DNA from 2 places in the Pseudoalteromonas sp. TAE79 genome. Region 2 is predicted to be linked to the other one. Evidence: predicted binding sites of a transcription regulator. Region 2 holds the regulator's gene; the other holds the start of a gene.
What was found. The regulator sigma-54, encoded in region 2, starts transcription at its own class of promoters, with help from an activator protein. The targets are predictions, from matches to a motif close to GTTGGCACGNNNNTNGNNT.
Positions count from the first base shown of each region.

Region 1: a site for sigma-54 is predicted at 2,409-2,427, ahead of L655_RS0108170 (YggN family protein). Genes of this name have one in related genera too.

Region 1 covers NZ_AUTL01000125.1:9,095-13,304, reverse strand. The annotation lists gene L655_RS0108175 (PLP-dependent aminotransferase family protein) at 1-1,338, shown strand, start outside; gene L655_RS0108170 (YggN family protein) at 1,577-2,371, opposite strand; gene L655_RS0108165 (hypothetical protein) at 2,759-2,944, shown strand; gene L655_RS0108160 (glutathione peroxidase) at 3,063-3,560, opposite strand; gene L655_RS0108155 (AzlD domain-containing protein) at 3,634-3,933, opposite strand; gene L655_RS0108150 (AzlC family ABC transporter permease) at 3,930-4,210, opposite strand, start outside.
Region 2 covers NZ_AUTL01000277.1:47,667-51,876, reverse strand. The annotation lists gene rapZ (RNase adapter RapZ) at 1-106, opposite strand, end outside; gene ptsN (PTS IIA-like nitrogen regulatory protein PtsN) at 125-577, opposite strand; gene hpf (ribosome hibernation promoting factor) at 582-869, opposite strand; gene L655_RS0122670 (RNA polymerase factor sigma-54) at 896-2,395, opposite strand; gene lptB (LPS export ABC transporter ATP-binding protein) at 2,465-3,190, opposite strand; gene lptA (lipopolysaccharide transport periplasmic protein LptA) at 3,187-3,732, opposite strand; gene lptC (LPS export ABC transporter periplasmic protein LptC) at 3,722-4,210, opposite strand, start outside.

The sequences.
Region 1 (4,210 bases), on a different contig from region 2:
CTACCATCACTACGTAAAATGGCAGATAACTTAAATATAAGTATTCCCACTGTAAAACAAGCGTATCAAGCACTTGAGGATCAAGGGCTAGTAGAGGCACGCGAAAAATCAGGTTACTTTTTAAAAGCTGTTAACGCCGCGCATAACTTACCTAAGCGAGTTAAATTAAGTCGCGAGCCTGTTGTGGTAAATAAACAAGCCTTAATAGAGCAGGTATACAGCGCCATTCATCAAGCTAACGTAGTCCCTTTTGGTATCGCTAATCCTATAGCCGCTGCACCTACCGATAAAGCACTGGCCAGAAATATGCGCCGAGTAATGACAATTGCCGGTAGTAAAGCCATTAACTATGGGCCAACAGATGGATTTGTGCCGCTGAAAAAGCAACTAGTGCATCGCTATCTAGATTTTGGCATTGGTATTGATATGGACGAGCTTGTGATCACCAATGGTGCACAAGAAGCCATGGCTATTGCACTTAAGTGTGTGACAAAGCCAGGCGATGTAGTTGCCATTGAGACGCCTTGTTATCACGGGATTATAGAGCTAATAGAGAGCTTAGGCCTCAAAGCGCTCGAAATACCACTGTGTCCAGATAACGGCATTTGGCTAAACGATTTAGAACGTGCTTTAAACGAGCATGATATAAAAGCGTGTTTATTCTCGACAGCAATTAGCAACCCTGTAGGCAGCTTTATGCCAGATAAAAACAGGCAGCAGCTGGTGGAGCTACTTGAAAGTCATGACGTAGTGCTTATTGAAGATGACGTATACGGTGATTTATATTTTACGGCAAAACGAGGCACACCTGCTTTAGCGTACTCTAAAAAAGGATTAGTGATTAGTTGCTCATCTTTTTCTAAAACGGCAGCGCCGAGCTATCGTGTAGGTTGGTTAGTTGCGGGTAAATTTGCACCGCAAGCACGAAGATATAAACGTGCACTAAGTTGCTCCGCTTCGTTAATAAACCAATGGGCGTTATCAGAATTTATTGCCAGCGGCGAGTACGACCGTAACTTAAAGATACTCAGGCAGCGCCTGCGCGATAACAAAGAGCGTATGCGATGGTGCTTACAGCAAGCGATGCCAAAAAATACACGTATAAGCGATCCAAAAGGGGGTTGCGTTATGTGGCTAGATTTAGGAGGCGAATACGATAGTCAAAAATTATTTTTACTTGCTCTTGAAGTTGGTATTAGTATTACCCCTGGGCTTATTTTTTCAGCCTCTAATAAGTATAAAAGTTGCGTAAGGTTAAGTTACGGTGTGCCGTGGAACGCGCAAATTGAGCAAGCAATAGTTACATTGGGTAAACTCACTTTATTAGCTAAAAAGTAATACCAATCTGCTTATATATGGGGTCTATTTAACGTTAAGAAAATTACGCTAGAACTAGGCAAAAGTTTTTGTATCTAGTTGTTCTAAATAAAAAATTTTTAACGAAGTTATAGTGCAATTTAATTCGTTAAACTGATCAAAGATTTATGCAGGTTGGTATAAGTCAACGAAATACAAAAAAGCAGCATTTAAGTAAACTTAAGTGCTGCCAAAGGGATGTTAAATAATGTTTGCTGTACTAATTTTGTTTAAAGCTAAATAACTGGTAACCTTTAAGCTCTGGCACTTGCATTACTAATTGCTCTTCTTGTTTTGCAATATCAGCAAAGTTTCCACATAAAGAGTTGGCACGTTCTTCAATTGCGCTTGCATGTAGCTCTACTTTTTCTTCTATTTGTGCACCCATATTTTCCATACGTTGTTCAAAAGCATCCATATCACCGCCTGAACCAAGTAACTCAGAACCTAAAGCTACTAAAATACTGCCCATTGATTGCATCACTGCTGATTCAACCGCAGTTTCTATCTGCTGCTCAAATTGTTGTTCAAAGTTTTCGCCAAATTGATTAAAACTTTGTTGGCCCATCACAAATGTACCTTGCTGGTAAAATGTGTTTTCTACTTCGATTTTAATGTCATCCATAAGCTCAGACATATTATCAAGACCGTCAATATTAAATGCATTGGCTACCTCTTCTAATGCTACTCCGGCAATTTTAACACCCTCAAGCGCTATATTAGCTACTTCAGGTAATTGTGTGCGTAAACTATCAGAGTACTTGGTTAGCGCTTCGCGCTGCGAATTATTTAGTGCTACAAATTCGCCATTTACAGTTAAGTCACCATGGGTATTAAACTGCATGGTTCTATTGTTGACGGTAAAAATCTCCAATTCGTTTGGCTTAATGCGCACATCATTTTTAAATTCGACGTTACATTCATCATTACTAAATGAAATTGCAGAATCGTTATCGTTATGAGCCATAGCGGCTGGCGTACAAATTAATGCGCTAACTAATAGTAATTTTTTCATGTTTGTTCTCTACTTTTTGTTGATGACGATTAACTAATAACAAGTTTGGTGCCAGTTTTATTTTTTAATATAAAACATATGGTTAACTGTTTTTGTTTGTTTTTTAGTAAATGAAACTAATTAATAAATAACTATTTTTTAGTCAAATTGGCTAACTAATAAAAATTAATAAATTTTATTTATCGATACGATAAAAAACTCTCACTTTCCTCAATTCAAATTTAGCGCTATTTATTCACATTACTGACATAAAGACTATTTACAGTAGTCACGTGGCTTTATTTTGATGTTAATTTGCACAGCATTTTGACGTTAAACATTTTAATTTTACCGACTATTGCGATAATAAAATCCTTGGTTGGTCTCAAACACTTTATGGAGTGGGTTGTGGGTAAGACATTTAGTTACGATGCGCTAGATGACGATTTTGTTGAAGACGAGTACGAAATGCTCGGCCGTAATCAACACGATAAGAACAAGCAAAAGGTTAAAAAGAAGTTGGAAGACTACCTTGAGCAAAAACGCTTGCGTAAAAATCTAGGCGAAGATGATTTAAGCGATTACACCGATTAAATTTCACTAGTATAAATAAAATACCAATTAATATTGAGAGTTTAAATGTGCAGTTATGCGTATGTTTAAGTTTCAGTAGTATTGGCAATAAAGAGGCCTTGCGCCTCTTTATTACTTTTTAAAGCGCACCTTTAGTATGTGCCAAAGCTTTTTGAATTGTAAGTTCTAGCTTTTCGGGTTTAGTGAAAGGTGCATAACGTTTAATTGGCGTGCCATCTGCAGCAATTAAAAATTTAGTAAAATTCCACTTTATTTTACGTGTTAAAAAACCAGGTAAAGCCGATTTTAAAAAACGAAAGACTGGGTGAGCATGCTTACCGTTTACATCTACTTTGGCTGCCATTAAAAAACTCACACCAAAATTAATTAAACACCCTTGCTCTATTTGTGTAGCGTCGCCGGGTTCTTGCTGACCAAATTGATTACACGGAAACCCTAAAATAACTAAACCTTGGCTGGCATATTTATTATGCAAAGCTTGAAGCGACTCGTATTGGTAGGTAAATCCACATTTACTTGCGGTATTAACAATAAGCACAACCTTATCTTCAAAATCACTAAAGTTAATAGGTTGACCCTGCAAGCTTGTTGCGCTTAATTGATGAAATTTGTGCATATTGGCGTCTTTTTTATTATTGTTATTGGTATTTTAACCTGAGTGCAGTATTTCATAAAGTACAAAGAGTGCTCTAATTTAATATTAAAAATAGCCCCATACCGGCAAGTGTTGTGTAATAAATATTATGTGTTTTATAGGCAACAATGATGGCGACTATTGCTGCGCTTAAATAAGGGTTTTGCCAGTTTAAGTTAATGCCATCTTCATTCAAAAACACGATAGGCACCCAAATTGCTGTAAGCACCGCAGGTGCGCTAAAGCTTAAAAATTGCTGCATTTTAGGACCTACTTTAAACGGTAAAGCGCGGTGTAAAAATAAATAACGCGTAAAAAATGTAATGCACGCCATGAGTAAAATAGTTGTCATCATAGCGTTGCCTCCTTTTTAGCTGTTAGCCTTGCTGTGCTGTAACCTGCGGCCATTGCCAGCAGCGCTGAGCAAACAAGCCATAACTCAAATCCTGTACTTTTTAAAAGCGTTGCGCTAACGCCTGCTACAAGTACCGTAACGAGTGAGGCTAAATTTTTGATTCCCGGAATAACCAACGCGATAAACGTGGCAGCAATCGCAAAGTCGAGCCCTAAATTAGTTAAGTCGGGCAGCATTGTGCCCGCTACAATGCCAATTAATGTCCAAATATTCCATG
Region 2 (4,210 bases):
GGTTTACTGGAATATTATCTACGCAATAATAACCTAAATCTTCTACAACGCGCAAAGCAACCGACTTTCCAGAACCAGAACGGCCGCTTATGATAATTAACTCCATTTAACACCCTTTATAAAACTATGATTGATCGACAATAACTTGGTAAAGCTCAGTATCAGATTTTGCACTGCGTAACTGTTTACAAAAATCTTTGTTGTTTAGTTTATCAGCAATGGTTGCTAGAGTCTTTAAGTGCTGCTGGTTATCGCCATCTGGTACGATGAGTGCGACAAAAATATCAACAGGGCGATTATCGATTGCATCAAAGTTTATTGGAGTTTCGCTAACGAGCACTAAAGCCAAAGGCTCTTCTGCACCGCTCATTCTTCCATGAGGAATAGCAATGCCACGCCCTATACCTGTACTACCTAATTTCTCTCTGCTCATTAAAGCATTAAGAATATCTTGTTGCGGTAAATACGGAAGTTTGTCGTGAGCAAGTTCGCTAATGAACTCTAAAATTCTTTTTTTGCTATTAAAAAGGACCGCAGCTTTGCTGCAGTCCTGGCATATAAGTGAACTTAATTTCATCATATTAGTGTCGAGCAAGCTTCTCTTTGTGTTTGATTACTTGGCGATCGAGCTTGTCGATCAACGAGTCAATAGCGGCATACATATCTTGATGTTCTGTAGAGGCAAATAGCTCAGCACCGCTTACGTGTATTGTGGCTTCTGCTTTTTGATTTAATTTTTCTACATCGAGAATGACATGAACATTATTAATATGATCAGAGTGTCTTTCAAGCTTCGCAAATTTAGTATTAATATAGTCTATTAGTGAATCGGTTAATTCTACGTGACGACCAGTTAAGTTTAGTTGCATAAGCATTACCCTCTTAGTTTAGCGTCTTAAATCAGACTTTTACGCTGATTTGACGGTGGAATAGCAAGAGATTCACGGTATTTTGCGATTGTACGTCTTGCTACTTTAATTCCTTGCTCAGCCAATATATCCGCTATTTTGCTATCACTCAATGGTTTTGCTGAGTTTTCTGCTGCGATTAATTTTCGGATAAGCGCACGTATTGCTGTAGATGAACATTCACCACCGTTTTCAGTACTTACATGGCTTGAGAAAAAATATTTAAGCTCAAATATACCACGGGGTGTATGCATGTACTTTTGAGTAGTCACACGCGAAATTGTCGATTCGTGCATTTCTACCATTTCAGCGACATCATTTAAAACCATTGGTTTCATGGCTTCAGGGCCATGTTCAAAAAAGCCTTGTTGTTGCTTAACAATACAATTAGTAACTTTTAATAGCGTGTCGTTTCTACTTTCTAAGCTTTTAATAAACCATTTAGCTTCTTGTAAATGTGAGCGAATAAACTGGCTGTCGCCACTTGATTTTACAGTGCGAGACATTGCCGCGTATTGGCTATTAACACGAATTTTAGGCATGCTATCTGGGTTTAATTCGACAACCCAGCGGCCTTTAATTTTTTTAACTGACACATCAGGAATAACATACTCAGATTCTTCCCTTACAATAGTATCTGCAGGTTTTGGGTTGAGAGTATGTATTAGTGTCATCACTTCTTTAAGCTCTTCTTCTTTGAGCTTAGTTTTTTTCATTAATGTACGATAGTCGCGAGCTGCTAATAGATCAATATGCTCGGTTAAAATCATTTTCGTTTCATTAATGTAAGGTGTTTCTTTATCAAATTGATTAAGCTGAATACACAAACACTCTTGTAAACTACGTGCAGCAATACCAACAGGATCAAACAGTTGAATGCGTTTTAATACGGCTTCAATTTCATCAAGTTCGACTTCGTTATCATCTTCGTTTTCTTGATTAAAGCTTTCTAAAATCTCTTCGCAGCTTAATGTTAAAATACCTGAATCATCGACGGCCTCTACAATCGCAATAGCGATGGCTTCATCGGTAGGGCTAAATGGCGTTAGTTGTAATTGCCACATTAAATACTCATGGAGCGTTTCAGTAGAGGCGCCTTGGTATATTGATTCGTCTTCAGGCATTGGACCTGATGAGGCTGCAGGAGCGGCACTCATGTACTCATCCCAACTAACATCCATAGCCATGTCGTCACTTAGCGTGTCTTTTGCAAGTGCTTCACCAGTATCTTGTTCATATTCGCTCGGAGCATCATCAGCAGATGCGCTAACAGTTATGTCATCGGTATCAGCTTTTTGCTCGTTTTTACCAGCAGCGTCTTCAGAATAGTCTGCCTCTTCAACCTCTAATAGTGGATTACTGTCGAGAGCTTCTTGTATTTCTTGCTGGAGATCCAATGTACTGAGTTGCAACAAACGAATAGCTTGTTGCAACTGTGGAGTCATTGTAAGTTGCTGGCCCATGCGCAGCTGTAGTGATTGCCTCATGTATCTCTAACAATCCTTTTATGTTGTTATAATTAATACTAGCAGATGCTTAAAGACATGGCGTAAATGTTACAGCCTAAATTGCTCGCCTAAGTAAACATCGCGTACTGTTTTATCATTTAATACGTGCTCTGGAGTACCTGATGCAATCAGCTCCCCATGAGAAACAATGTAGGCTTTTTCACAAACATCAAGGGTCTCTCTTACGTTATGGTCGGTAATTAATACTCCAATCCCACGATTTTTAAGATGTTCTATTATTTTCTTTATATCTAATACCGAAATAGGGTCAACACCGGCAAACGGTTCATCCAGTAATATAAATTTAGGATCTGCTGCCAGTGCTCGTGCTATTTCTACACGACGACGCTCTCCACCCGATAATGCCATACCTTGGCTATCACGAATGTGTTGTATGCTAAATTCATCTAATAAGTTATTGAGCGTGTCTTCTCTGGCTTGTTTATTTAGTTCTTTGCGCGTTTCTAAAATGGCCATTAAGTTTTGATAAACAGTCAGCTTTCTAAAAATCGATGACTCTTGTGGTAAGTAGCCTATGCCTAATCTAGCACGACTATGCATAGGTAAAAGAGTAATATCGTTATCATCAATAGATATTTTACCTTTGTCGCTAGGAACAAGCCCTACAATCATATAAAAAGTCGTTGTTTTACCAGCACCGTTAGGGCCAAGTAAGCCAACTATACTGCCAGCTTGTACTTCAAGGCCGACGTTTTTTACAACTTCACGACCTTTATAGCTTTTTGCCAATAGTTCTGCTTTTAATGTGCTCATGGTTGACCTTTATCGCCTTTTTTACTTTTTTTAGTTTCGATCGGTACTAAAATTGTGTGAACGCGGTCAGTTGAGTTTTCATCTTTTTCGGCACTGATGAGCTGCTGCTCTATGTCGTAGGTAATGCTTTTAGCATTTATTTTTTGTCCGGCTTGCGATACTTGTGCATTACCAACAAGCGTTAAAAAACGCTTAGATACATCATAACGTACTTCGTCAGCACTGGCGCTCATAGTCGTGCCATCTGATTGCTTTTCTTCAAAGTGCGCAGGGCTACCTGTAGCAATTAATAATTGTTTATTATCACCAAGTTCATCGCGTTTATGTACTTCTAAGCGGTCGGCTGTGATACGGCGGTTACCGTGAATAATTTCAACGTTTTTCTCAAAAATTCCGACATTAGCTTTTAATTGACCTTCTTGCTTATCGGCGCTTATTGAAATTTGATTGGCAGCAGGTTGCGTGTTTTGCTCTGCTGCACTACTATTAAACGCTAGTATAAGTGTAGGAATAATAAGTGATTTTAATATTTTATTGGTCATAATATATGGTTCGCGTATGGTTAATTAGTTTTATCACTTCGGTTTTTAAGTCGGCTTCTAGGCCTTTACCGGTGATTTTTAAATTGGGTCCAGTGATAATGACGGGTTGCTCCGAACGCATTGTTAATAACTTTATATCAACCTGAATATTATCAGCATTGATTTTGTCTATCATGGCGTTATCGGTTAAGTTTTTGGCAACCACATTACCTTCTAAAATTAATTGTTTATCTTCGTATAATGTTGCTTCGTCTGCATTTATTTGCCACGTTTGTTGTTCGTTATATAAAGTAAAAATGGGTTTTTCGAAAAACGTGAAACCTAATTGCTGGTATAGCTCCATTTTAGCCGCAGTGACTTTGTGGCTAATTTTACCTTGCTCATCATAGGCTGTCTGTTTGAGCTCAATAGCTATGTAATCAGGCTTAGCAATAACTTCAGGCTCAGCCTGAGGCACAATATTTGTTTGTGTAAAATA